One region of the Paenibacillus sp. SSG-1 genome, then DNA from elsewhere that is predicted to be linked to it. Evidence: riboswitches for the same ligand, from Rfam matches in the RefSeq annotation. Region 1 holds a riboswitch; each other region holds the start of a gene.
The links. Region 1 has a riboswitch for thiamine pyrophosphate ahead of BCV73_RS21210 (ECF transporter S component). Riboswitches for the same ligand answer to the same signal wherever they lie in the genome.
Positions count from the first base shown of each region.

Region 2: another riboswitch for thiamine pyrophosphate. It lies ahead of thiE (thiamine phosphate synthase); the one in region 1 lies ahead of BCV73_RS21210 (ECF transporter S component).
Region 3: another riboswitch for thiamine pyrophosphate. It lies ahead of tenA (thiaminase II); the one in region 1 lies ahead of BCV73_RS21210 (ECF transporter S component).
Region 4: another riboswitch for thiamine pyrophosphate. It lies ahead of BCV73_RS26980 (ABC transporter substrate-binding protein); the one in region 1 lies ahead of BCV73_RS21210 (ECF transporter S component).

Region 1 covers NZ_MBRK01000001.1:4,570,408-4,573,612, forward strand. Annotated here, with positions in the region: gene BCV73_RS21205 (ABC transporter ATP-binding protein) at 1-911, opposite strand, end outside; gene BCV73_RS21210 (ECF transporter S component) at 904-1,515, opposite strand; TPP riboswitch at 1,595-1,708, opposite strand; gene asd (archaetidylserine decarboxylase) at 1,989-2,783, shown strand; gene BCV73_RS21220 (SDR family oxidoreductase) at 2,802-3,205, opposite strand, start outside.
Region 2 covers NZ_MBRK01000001.1:385,715-388,919, reverse strand. Annotated here, with positions in the region: gene BCV73_RS01980 (thiazole synthase) at 1-519, opposite strand, end outside; gene thiS (sulfur carrier protein ThiS) at 528-725, opposite strand; gene thiE (thiamine phosphate synthase) at 709-1,356, opposite strand; TPP riboswitch at 1,501-1,610, opposite strand; gene yhbH (sporulation protein YhbH) at 1,849-3,006, shown strand; gene BCV73_RS34710 (hypothetical protein) at 3,112-3,205, opposite strand, start outside.
Region 3 covers NZ_MBRK01000001.1:2,064,642-2,067,846, reverse strand. Annotated here, with positions in the region: gene thiD (bifunctional hydroxymethylpyrimidine kinase/phosphomethylpyrimidine kinase) at 1-407, opposite strand, end outside; gene thiM (hydroxyethylthiazole kinase) at 404-1,252, opposite strand; gene tenA (thiaminase II) at 1,249-1,947, opposite strand; TPP riboswitch at 2,087-2,191, opposite strand; gene BCV73_RS09745 (YrdB family protein) at 2,326-2,652, opposite strand; gene BCV73_RS09740 (class I SAM-dependent methyltransferase) at 2,758-3,205, opposite strand, start outside.
Region 4 covers NZ_MBRK01000001.1:5,880,621-5,883,825, reverse strand. Annotated here, with positions in the region: gene BCV73_RS26985 (thiamine-binding protein) at 1-64, opposite strand, end outside; gene BCV73_RS26980 (ABC transporter substrate-binding protein) at 119-1,168, opposite strand; TPP riboswitch at 1,386-1,498, opposite strand; gene BCV73_RS26975 (VOC family protein) at 1,573-1,959, opposite strand; gene BCV73_RS26970 (hypothetical protein) at 2,137-2,433, shown strand; gene BCV73_RS26965 (CGNR zinc finger domain-containing protein) at 2,496-3,095, opposite strand; gene BCV73_RS26960 (MBL fold metallo-hydrolase) at 3,109-3,205, opposite strand, start outside.

The DNA of each region.
Region 1 (3,205 bases):
AACCCCCGCAAGGAGAGGACCGGCGCCGCCAAGTCCGCACCTTGCTGCGGGGATTGCACCAGGCCGCTGTTCCATGTATCCCGGTGACGGATATAATCCTCCCAAACGCCGGGATACCAAATGCCATTTTCCTGAAGGGTCCGGCGGTACGCCGTGAAGATTTCGGACGGCTTGCCGTCGGCCAGAATGCTTCCGTCCGGCGCGAACAGAACGATCCGGTCGACCCAGTTCACGATTTCTTCGATCCGGTGCTCGACGATCAGCACGGTCCGTCCGGCCGATACACCGCGAACCGCCTCCCAAATTTGCTGTCTCCCCTCGGGGTCCAGCAGCGCCGAGGGCTCATCCAGCAGGAGCACTTCCGGTTCCAGCAGAAGGACCGAAGCGAGCGCGAGCCGCTGCTTCATCCCCAGGGACAGCCGTTCAATCGGAGTGTGCAGCTCTTCGAGGTCCAGGCCGACCCGTCCGAGCGCCTCCCGCATCCGCGGCACCATATCCTCCCTGGCTACTTGGCGGTTCTCCAGCACAAACGCCAGCTCCTCATCGACATACGGCATGCAGAACTGAGTATCCGGGTCCTGAAATACATACCCGCACGAGCGGGGCTTCCGAATGTCCGCATATTTGAGCGGAACGTCAATGACCGCCGGAATCAACCCGCCGAGCACCTGCAGCAGCGTCGATTTCCCGCATCCGCTTGGGCCGAGCAGAAGCACCTTTTCCCCGGCCGGCACGGACAGGGAAACATCCTTGAACACGAACGCCTTCTCACCCGGAAACTTCAGGCGCAGGTCCGTTACCGAAACGGCAATTTGCCCGCTCCCTTGATCCGTCCTTTGATCCGCTCCTTGACCCGTCTCATGCACCGCCGAATGCTGCATCGTCGCGATACCCCGGTTAGTCTCAGTCATGATCGAGCGCTTCATAATCCTTGGCTGTCACCGGCCGGAGCAGCTGGGTTACTCCGGTTGCTTCCAAAGCTTTGGTCAGGGCATACGCGAGGTACCCTGCGAGTACCGCCGAGCTGATTAACCGCATCACGTACTTCAACACAATCATCCATGTCGTATAGTCCGTGACGTAGCCGTAGTACACATCCACCAGGAATGATCCCAATCCCGAAGCCATGCCGGCCAGCGCTGCTACCCCCATAGAGAATTTGCGGTAACGGAACAGGGCGAAGATCAGCTCCGCGGCTAGACCTTGCGCCACGCCGTAAATCGCCAGCTGAAGGCCCCATTCACTGCCGAACAGAATTTCTACGTGAGCCGCGGCAACCTCGGCCAGGAGGGCTACGCCGGGCTTGCGGATCAGAAGCGCGGCAAGCGTCGAAGCGAGGAACCACATGCCGTACATCAGCTCATCCGCTTGGAAAAACAACGGCTTGAACAAGTCGTTCACCGAACCCCAAAAATGGTACACCACCCCGATCACGAGGGAGAGCAGAATCGTCACGAGCAGGTCGCTGAGCTTGAGCCCCTTCGGCCGATCCATCTGCATCGTACTGCTGTTCATTTGACAACATCCTTTCTTTTTCCAAAATTGGGCAATAAAAAAACCCCCTGGATAAGCGAGGGAGATCGTCAAATAAGCCCATAAAAGGACTTGAATTCTCTACGCTGGCATTATCCAGATCAGATTCCCGGTCAGCAGCGGTTCATTAGCTGCACTCTCAGCCCGATTCGCTCGAGCTCCCGTATTCCCATATGTACACAGATGAACGCAAGGCGCGGCATCGCCGCCTCCTGGTCCCGGAGCCATCGCCGTCCAAAGCGATAGATGCTTGGGTTCGATTCCGTGTAACAGGCACCTCGCCGCGATGAGTCGACGTCGGGCCCGTATTGATTCCAAAATACATGATCCTCGAAGGATTGGCAATACCATTTTTCTCCGGGGCGGTTTTCAGGATTTGTTGCATATTGATTTGGTAGCCGTTCTATGTCAATATATTCAGAGTGCTACAGGCACGTATGGAAGGGAGATTAGGCATGACAAAGAAATTACTGCGGCTCATGACAGAGCTCTCCTCGCGAAAGTGGCTCTCTTCCATGATGGGACGCTTCTCGCACAGCCGACTCAGCAGAGGGATCATCCCTACGTTTATCAAAAGCTATCAGATCCCGGCGCATGAAGCGGAGAAAGAAATCTATGAATACCGCACGCTCAACGAATTTTTTTCGCGGCGGCTGAAGCCCGGCATGCGTCCAATTCACGAAGGCGAGCACGTACTCACGAGCCCCGTCGACGCCAAGATCACCGCAATGGGTGAAATCACCTCAGGCACGATTCTGAACGTGAAAGGGCAGGATTATTCGGTGGCGGAGCTGCTTAATTTCTCTCCCCACCTGGAGTTATATAAACATGGCTATGTCTTTGTGCTGTACCTCAGCCCTACCGACTATCACCGGATCCACTCTCCAATCACAGGCGTGAAAGTGGAGAGCGAGCATATCAAGGGCCGGTGCTACCCGGTCAATGATTTTGGCATGACCCAGATGAAATCCGTGCTGTGCCGCAATGAGAGGCTGATAACGTATATCAAGGGAGCCCTGGGAGAAGTCGCGGTCGTCAAAGTCGGCGCCATGAATGTCAGCAGCATCCGCTACGACGACGAAACCGCCAATTCCTGGCGTAACGGCGACCCGCTCGCCTATTTTGAGTTCGGTTCGACCGTCGTGCTGCTGATCCAGGACGGCGCATTCACCCCGCGGACAGACCTCCGGACCGGAGATCATGTCCGCATGGGCCAGCTGCTCGGTCAGCTGCACCCGCATAAAGGCTGAACCGGAAGCGAATCCGGCTCAGCCTTTTTTGCTTAGGAGCGCGAGCATAATCCGCTGAAACCACCGGCCCGGAAGCAGCTGCTTGGCCTTCATCGTCCAGCGTGTGCCGGCAGGCAGCGCATAACGGAATGCCGGCTTGTTCATACGTGCGATTCTCGCGATCAGCCGGGCCACATCGGCCGGATCGCCGCGCTGGCCGGCGTTGTCACGGGAAAAGGCCATCACCTGGCTCAGCATCCGCTCGTAGGGTGACCGCTCGGCGGCGCTCATCTGCGCAAATCCTTTGTCCCAAATGGCCGTTCCGTACGAACCCGGCTCCACCACAACGACATCGACGCCGAATGGCCGCATTTCCAGGGCAAGGCATTCGCTAAATCCCTCCACAGCAAACTTCGACGAGACATAGGGGCCAAAACCGGGAA
Region 2 (3,205 bases), 4.2 Mb from region 1:
TCCGAGATGGTACGGATTCAGAATGCCGAGGCCGGTCCCGATGGGCGCTGCACCGGGCATCACCGCGGCTGCCCCTGCCTCCTCCAGCTTTTTGCAGATTACCGGATCGTCGGAGATATACGGCAGTACCGTAAAACCTTCCTTGACCAATATTTCCGTCGCTTTTAACGTTTCAATCGGATCGGGCAGGAGCGTGCGCTTATTGGCACTAATCTCCACCTTGATCCAGTCGCTGAGTCCCGAAGCCCGCGCCAGCCGGGCTATCCGGACCGCCTCTTCGGCCGTTGTCGCCCCGGACGTGTTGGGAAGGTAGATGTATTTCTGAGGCTCCACATGCTGCAAAATCGAATCATCCTCCACCGAATCGAGATGGATCCGGCGGATAGCGAACGTCAGCACCTCGGTTCCCGAAGCTTTGATCGCCTCCATCTGCACATAAGGATCGGGGAACAGCCCGGTCCCCAAAAACAACCTCGACGACAGTTCCTGTCCGCCAACCTGCCAATTATCTCTGCTCATTTTTCCCTTCAACCTCCCGCTACGAAATGGACCAGCTCCAGCTTCATTCCAGGTACAACCGGAGTCGTCTCCCACTGCTCGATCTTCAGCACCTGTCCGTCCGCTTCCACCATGACCGGCCTGCCGGACAGCCCCAGCAGGCGGAGGACATCGGCTACCGTCTCGGCCGCCAGCTCCCGCTTTGTTCCGTTAATGACCAGTTCCATCCGCCGCTCCTCCTCTACCTTCAAGCTTGTGAATGAACGCCCGGCATACCGCTTCCGGGTCAGGGCTGCCGACGATCTCGCTCACCGCGCAGACGCGGCTCGCACCGGCCCGGATCACTTCGTCCACGTTGCCCAGCTTGATGCCGCCAATCGCCACAAACGGGATCTTGATGATCCCGGCGACTTCCCGAACGTACGAAAGACCGACCGGATCCACCACATCGGCTTTCGTAGCCGTCGCATAGATTGGCCCGACGCCGATATAATCCGCCCCTTCCGCTTCGGCGAGCTGCGCTTCTGAAATCGCATGGGTGGATATGCCGATGATCTTGGAGCCGACAAGCTTTCTGGCTTCCGCGATCGGCATATCGCCTTGACCGAGGTGAATCCCGTCCGCGTCCACCTCCATCGCGATATCAACGTGATCGTTCACGATAAAAGGAACGCCGTAGCGGCGGGTCAGCTCCCGCAGCTCCGCCGCCTTGCGCAGCAGCTCCTCTCTTCCGCTTGTTTTGTCGCGGAATTGAACGATGTCCGCGCCTCCCCGAATGGCTTGCTCCATCACGTCCACCAGCCGGCGTCCCGGATGGAACGTCTCGCCGGTAATCGCATACAGACGAAAATCGACCATGACTGCTTCTCCTCTCTTCCCTTTGCCTTTCCCTCCATTTCATGCCGGCTTCTATCATCGCGAAGGGTAAGCCCTCGCCCTTGCGAAAGCGCCCTCTTACCCGGTTAACACAAAAAAACCATTCGAGAAATACACGAATGGCACCGCAATTCGAATGATATTCTCTACGCCAGCATTACCTGGATCAGATTAACGGTCCGCAGCATAAGGCTGCCATCTCAGCCGGACTTCATCCAGCACCCGCATTCCTATTTAATTTCACAACCACTATAGCCCAAACTGCTGACTTTTGGCAATAGCCAGAGTGAGATCACCCGCATCGGAACGCCTATCTCATCCATAGCAGCGATTCTCGCAAAATTTCATATATTTGGGTGCGGCAAACTTCTTATTTTATCTCTTGCGTCATCACATATCGTCCCCGCCCGTGAATATAAATGTTTAACAAGCCAAAGTTTGTGCTGAGTATGGGAACATGGGAGGTGCCTGAACATGCCATCAGACGATCATTCGCTGTTTGTGGTGTCCAAGGAGGACTGGTCACTGCACCGGAAAGGGTACCAGGATCAGGTCCGCCATCAGGAGAAGGTTAAGGAAATCATCAAGCAGAACCTGCCCGACCTGATCACAGAAGAAAACATCGTGATGTCGGACGGTAAGCAAATCATCAAGGTACCCATCCGGAGCCTCGATGAATACCGTTTCATTTATAACTACCAGAAGCAAAAGCATGTCGGCCAGGGAGACGGCGACAGCCAGGTGGGAGACGTGCTGGGCAGGGATCCGGTGCAAAAGCCGGGTCAAGGCGAAAAAGCCGGCGACCAGCCAGGCCAAGACATTATGGAAGCCGAGATCAGCCTCGAAGACTTGGAGAACATGCTGTTCGATCAGCTGGAGCTGCCGAATATGAAGCCGAAAGAGCAGCAGGAAGTCGAAACCGAATCGATCACGTTCAACGACATCCGCAAAAAAGGCATGCAGTCCAACATCGACAAGAAGCGGACGATCCTGGAAAATCTGCGGCGCAACGCCACCAGCGGCAAGCCGGGAATTCACCATATCAGCCCAGACGATCTGCGTTACAAAACGTGGGAGGACGTCGTCGTTCCCCATTCCAGCGCGGTCATCATTGCGATGATGGATACGTCCGGGTCCATGGGCACGTTTGAGAAATACTGTGCACGCAGCTTCTTCTTCTGGATGACCCGCTTCCTGCGCCGCCAGTACGAAAAGGTCGACATCGTCTTTGTGGCCCACCATACGGAGGCCAAAGAAGTCACCGAAGAGGATTTCTTTACCCGGGGCGAAAGCGGGGGCACGATCTGCTCGTCCGCCTACCAGAAAGCGCTGGAAATCATCGACCGGCGCTACCCGCCCGCCAAGTACAATATTTATCCGTTCCATTTCTCGGACGGCGACAACTTGACTTCCGATAACGAACGCTGCGTGCGGCTGATTGGCGAGCTGCTTAAAGTCAGCAATATGTTCGGTTACGGAGAGGTCAACCAGTACAACAGGAGCAGCACGCTGATGTCCGCGTACCGGAATATCAAACTCGATCAGTTCATGTATTACGTCATCAAAGAAAAGGGCGAAGTCTACCAGGCGCTGCGTACGTTCTTTAAAAAGCAGGAAGGCGCACTGACCTAAGCCGAAACACCGCCTCATCAAACGCAAAGTTACGGCATATAAAAAGGTCGTTGTCCCGTTACGCTGAGTAACCGACAACGACCTTTTTGCATGGCCGGGTGACCTCTATATAGCATGACCCTCGATGTGCAGCCTTTTTCCCATAGTCGACTGATCCTGACTCCTGCCAAGCTCCTCACCGACGGCATTTTCATCATTG
Region 3 (3,205 bases), 2.5 Mb from region 1:
ACGACAGCAGCCAGCGGCAGCAGCTTGTTCTTCAGCGCGTCTACCGCGTCCTGCTGCAGCAGCCGCGCGCCGCCTTTGGCGACCATAACCGGGTCGACGACCACATTCCTCCAGCCAAAAGCGGCTATACGTCCTGCGACGGCCTCAATAATATCCGCGCTGAACAGCATACCGGTTTTGACCGCATCCACGCCGAGGTCGGTGCCCACGGCATCCATTTGTTCAGCTGCCGCAGCCGCAGGAAGCGGATAAACGCCTTGTACCCCGAGTGTGTTTTGAACGGTAATGGCTGTAATGGCCGACATACCGAATACGCCGAGCTCCTGGAACGTTTTGATATCCGCCTGGATGCCTGCCCCGCCGCCGCTGTCAGAACCGGCTACCGTCAATGCTTTCGAGATGCTCATTGCACAAATCCCCTTCCTGCCGACTCCAGAAGAGCGGTAATGGTTCCTTCCTCCAGCGGATGCCGGTCCATTACAGACAACGCGTCGAGGAAAGCGATTTGGAAGCTTCCCGGCCCCTCAAAGCCTGCCCGCTCAAATGCCCGAACGGCCGCTTCACCGTAGTACGCCAAGGCGGCCGCGCCGGCGGACAGCAGATCGGATTCGACTGCTCCAAAGGCGGCGATCACCGATGTCAGCAAGCAGCCGGTTCCGGTGACTTGGGTCAGCATCGGATGTCCGCCCCGGATCAAGTATCCTCTCGTTCCGTCGGTGATCACATCTTCTTGCCCGGTAATGGCGACGAGCGTCCCCAGACGGTGTGCCGCCCGTGCCGCCAAGTCGGCGGGAGCGGATTCCCCGGCCTCCCCTGCGTCGACGCCTTTTATCGCGCCGGATTCACCAATGAGATGGGCAACCTCCGCTGCGTTGCCCCGAACCAGTGATACGCGGACCTCGCGCAAAATCCGCAGCGCAGCCTCCGTGCGAAATGCGGTCGCTCCCGCGCCGACGGGATCCAGGAACACCGGAACGCCATGATCATTAGCCGATCGGCCGGCGATGATCGCCGCTTCCACCAATTCGCTGCTCAGGGTTCCGAGATTCAGGACGACGGCTTGGGCGCCCGGAGCCATATCGGCCACCTCCTCTTTGGCATAGGCCATAACCGGGGAGGCGCCAAGGGCAAGCAGGCCGTTGGCCGTAAAGTTGGTCACGACCACATTCGTTATGTTGTGAATGAGCGGACGCTGCTCTTTTATCCGTAAAGGAAGCTGGATGAGTCCGGACGGAAACATATCGGCGGTCATCGTCCCACCCCTTCCGCTGCAGCCAGGGAAACCGGCCAATCCTCAAGCGTAAACGCCATATCCCAGAACATGTACTCCAGCTGACAGCTGGTCAGAAAATGCTCCATCAGCCGTTTTTTTCTTGCGGGAGGAAGGCCCTCCGCCCATTCGTCGAGCAGCTGCCGCAGCTGTACCGTCACGCCGCTTTCCCGGTCACCGTAAAAGTGCATCCATTCATAAAACGGATGGGATTTCTCCGGCTGGACTTCCTCCAGAAGACGTTGGCCGATTTCCGTATAGGTCCACGGGCAAGGTAACAGCGCAGCTACAATATCTTCTAGTCCCCCCTCGTGGGCGACGTTCAGCATATGCCGGATGTAATGATTGGCCGATGGAGCCAGCGGATAGCCTTGCAGTTCCTCATATGCAACACCGGCGACATCACAAAAGTTTTGGTGGGGATGCGTTTCGCTGTTCAAAATAAACGAAATCTGTTCGTTGAAAAGCGCGGTCGTCTGCCGGCAATCGCATCGGGATATGGCAATGCCATAGATCCGGATGTAGGCATTTAGATATTCAAAATCCTGCTTCACATAGTGAATCAGCTGCTCCTTGGACAATGTACCTTCCGCAATCCCCCGTACAAACGGATGCTTGAAAATCGCTTGATAAATAGGATCTGCCGCGTGTCTCAATTCTTCGGTAAAACGGGCCATGATAATGCACCTCCGTTAATTTTGACGAAAATCGCATGTCGGGGCGCGGGGGAGCCAACACAAAAAAGCCGCCCCGAAATGGAGCGGCCGCTATTTGCAGTGTCATCCTGAATGTAGCTCATCAAGAAAGTTGCGTATGTAAAGGCCTGCTCCACTTCCCTCCGCCGGTATTAACCGGATCAGGTTCAAAGGGTCCAAGCGATCGCTTGTCTCAGCTGCCTCCGCAGCTCCCCTAGTGGATTTTCGTATGATATTTTACAAGTTCATGAATAACTGTAGCTCCGTTTGCCGGTGTTGTCAAACAAAAAAAGCTGCTGGCGGGATACCGGGAAAAAGCTTGTCGATCGTTTATGCGGATCTCCTTCCACCTTCAAGTGTTTATCTTTTCAACGCGTAAGAAAGGATCATCTCGACGATGACGACAGCAGCATAAATGGCAGCGGCCGTTCGATAACCTGATCCGTACAGCGCAGCCGCGGCCAGTCCGAATACGATCAGCTGCAGCACAGCCCGGACGGGAAGCGTCACCGGGAAGGTCGCTTTCGGTGCGACATACATGCCCCAAAAAACAGCAACAACGACCGGCGAACCTATTCCTGCCACGATACGGATCCACAAGGCGGTATCCAGTTTAAATCCCCACAGGCAAAAGGCTGCCAGTGCGCACAGCTCCATTAGAAAAAAGATAAGGTCGATCACAATCATTGCCAAACCCTCCGTTTTGGGCCGGTCAGGGCCTTTGGAATGAAGCCATTCTCAGAGTAAAATTATGCCGATTGTTTCTTGCCTACCGCAGCGACTCTTCCCCTCTCACTCCGGCTTGTGGGCTTTCACAATTAAAAAATGCGGGTGATGCAGAATCCGCTGGTAGAAGTCGGCCGACTCCGGCAGCCGCTCCAGAAACTCGGGAACCGGCCTTGGTTCGACAAGCCGGTCCAGTACAAACCAGCTTGACGTCATATTGACGATTTCCTGCAGGGGTCTGCGGAAGAACGTTACTTCAACGCTGCCTGCCTCTTTCTTCGTCCACCGGTCTACAAGCAGCTCCCGTACAAAATAATCCGGTCTCTTAAAAACGGTAAAGTCCATAAACGGATGGTGCACCGAAAACAATAACGTTCCTCCGGGCTTCAAAACCCGCTGAAACTCACGGAACAGGGGATCCCAGTCTTCGATGTAATGCAGCGTTAGCGAACTGAGAATCAAGTCGAACTTATTCGTACCGTAAGGCAGCGGTTCGCTTAGATCGTGAACCCGA
Region 4 (3,205 bases), 1.3 Mb from region 1:
CGTAAGAGTCTTCGTTGCCCGGCGTCTTCGGGATCACCTGAATGCTTAACAGCGTATTGGCCATGCGAATCTACTTCCTCTCTTCATAGGTTACGGTATCTCTTAGGTTATGTGCTGCTTATTGTTCCGGCAAAAAGTCATTCGTGTACGCACTCTTCACGTCCAGCGGCTTGTCCAGCAGCTTGTGATCGTACATCCAGTCGGAATAGCCCTTCCAGATCTGTTCCTTCTGCTCGCCCCAGCGGGCTGCGTCGTCTTGATATTTAGGACTTAACCATTTCTGGCTTTCGATCACCAGCTGCTTATCGAGGTCCGGCACGTCCTTCAGCAGCAGGTTGGCAGCTTCTTCCGGCTTGTCGATCGCGTACTGATAACCTTTGGCGGTCGCGCGCATAAACGCTTTAACCAGCTCGGGGTCATCCTTGATCTGCTTCTCGTTCGTTACGAGAACCGGTGTGTAGTAGTCCAGCTTATCGGAATAATCTTTGACATACAGCATGTCCAGCGGCTCGCCGCGCAGCTTCGCCTCGATTCCGGTCCAGCCGTAGAAGATCCAGGCGAAGTCGATGTCCCGCTTCACGGCGGTAAAATAATCGGCGTCGCCCATATTGACGATTTTTACCTTCTTCACGTCCGCCTTGTCGATCTCCATGATGGAGCCCATGACGGCTTCTTCCACAGGGGAGCCCCAGCCGCCGTAGGTTTTGCCTTCAAAATCCTTCGGCGTCTTGATCCCCCGGTCTACCGGTGCGGCAAAGCCCGACGTATTGTGCTGGATGACCGCGGCGATCGAGACGAGCGGCACGCCCTGCGTGCGGGCCTGGGTCACGCTCTCCTGATAGCTTACGCCGAAGGGCGCCTTGCCGGAAGCGACCATGGCGTCGGCGCCGGTGGAGCCCGGCTGCACGATCTCGACGTTCAAGCCTTCTTCTTTATAATAGCCCAAGTCTTTGGCAGCATAGAGCCCAGTATGGTTCGTGTTGGGCGTCCAGTCGAGGACGACTTTGACGTCCTTCAGCGGCTTCGCTGCGGTGTTGTCCTGGCCTGCCGTGGTGTCGGAAGCGGATGTTCCTTCTCCGCCGCCCGTATTGTTCTGGCTGCCGCCGCATCCGGCAAGCGCCAGTACGAGCATGCAGACCAGCAGCAGGCCGATGGATTTGTTCTTCATGGCTTTCTCTCTCCTTTGATGTCCGGCCGTTCTTGTTCTCTCTGTGGAAGCACCGACCGGTGATCCCCTCTCCCCGTTATATTTAGAATCGTAAGCCGATCTGAGTGACTGAATCATCGAAGCATTCGCAAGGCGTAATCCCGTTTTTCACTAGTATGAATGAAAAAAGCGCCCCGTAAACGGGACGCTTCATATGCGCAAGATCAGCACGGCTTGTATGCCGTGACAAACGGTTTCCTACGCTGGCATTACCCAGATCAGGTTAAAAGGGTCAGTATCTTGAAGGGATACAATCTCAGCCGGCCAATTCCAGCACCCCGGATTCTATAAGGTTTTCGGGTTGTTTTCCTCCCATATTATAGTCCATCCCCATGGGGGTGTCCAGACATCCGCCCGATTCCAGATTATCTCTGGAAAAATTCGATCCATTCTTTTTCCGGACCATAGATAAAGAAATATTGGTATCCGTTCGGCAGGGTCACGATTTCCTGATCGATCAGCTCCACGCCGTCGAGCGCCTGGATCCGCTCAAATTCCTTCTGAATATCGTCGACATGGATCGCAAAATGGTGCACCGTGCCCTCAGCCGGCAGGTCGTAGCTGTAGCCTTGAATGAGCTCGATTTCCGTCTCGTTACTGCCCCCGAAGCCGAGAAACGCCAGCTGGAACACGCCGTTGGTGTGTGTCAGCCTGCCTTTCAGCTCCAGGCCCACGATCTCGGTATAAAATCGGATGGTTGACTCCAAATCCCGTACGACGATGCCGACATGATCCAAACGTTTATTAGCCATATGTATAAGCTCCTTTTCATAGTACTTATAAGTAATGGGTTTGCCCTAAATTAAGGCTATTATAGCATTTAAATCCGAGGTGTAAGGCAACTTTATGTAAACATCATTGTTTATAAATGATAGGCTGCTTGGTGGCTTCGTTAGGTATTGAAATAGTCAGGAACGGGGGAGAGGGTCTTGAAAAAAATAATTGCAGCATGGCTTTTCATGTGTATGTTGACAGCATGTACCGGGCCAACATCCAGTGGAGGGGACATAACGATACTCGATAAGCAGCTCATTGGCTCGACATACTGGATTGTCGCCGAGAAAACCCATAGTAAAGAAGAAGGAGCGTTTAAAATTAAAGTCGATAATGAAAACACTTGGAACTTGTTAGAGGTCGGAAAAACGTACTTATCGACATACTCCTACAAGTCGTTGGACAAAGGAGCTAAACTGGAGAGTGTCCGCCATATAAATCAAGGGCAGTGAACAACGCAACAGGCTCATTTGATTAAAGCCCGGGATGTCCATCAGACGATCCCAGGCTTATTTTAGTTCCCGCGCTGCTTCTTCTTCGCATAAAATTCGGCCGCCTTATGGCGGTTGCCGCAAGTGTCCATGCTGCACCAGCGCCGCTTGCCGCTCTTAGAGGTGTCCACAAAATGCAGGATGCAGTCGTCATGCTCGCAGATCCGGATGCGGTCCGAAGATACGCTTGCCAGCGTCTCGAAGAGGGAGCGGACGATGGGGTACAGCACGCCTTGGACGGCGGTTTGCCCGTAGGTGATGAGAAGGGGGGTGCCCTGCGCATCCCGCTCAGCCCGAAGCGCCACGTCTAACCGCGAAGCTTCGGCCTCCATGGCGGCGAATGCCTCATCCGACAAGGTACCGCCATGGTCCAGGTCTTCTAGAACGAGCCGGCACACGCCGCGCAGACGGAGCAGTTCGGGCAGCAGGTCTTCCCGCGGCACAGCTGAAGCTGCCCCTGCGGTATTGTTCAAGCCGTGCAATTCATTATCGTGAAGCCATTCGTCTAAATAACCTGGCTCCTCCAGCATATCCGTGACCCGGTGCTCCCGCATGCGCACCGTATTGGCGAGATTGATCCACAGGGCGCCTCCCAGCACATTGCGGGAAGGGGATTTATCCATGATGCGTCATCCTTTATAGAGTAATCGTTTCCTTTGTGTTCAGGAATGCTATGTCCATTGTATCACCAACTGCAGTCCGCAGGCGATTTTGCCAATCGGGAGTCTGGAGG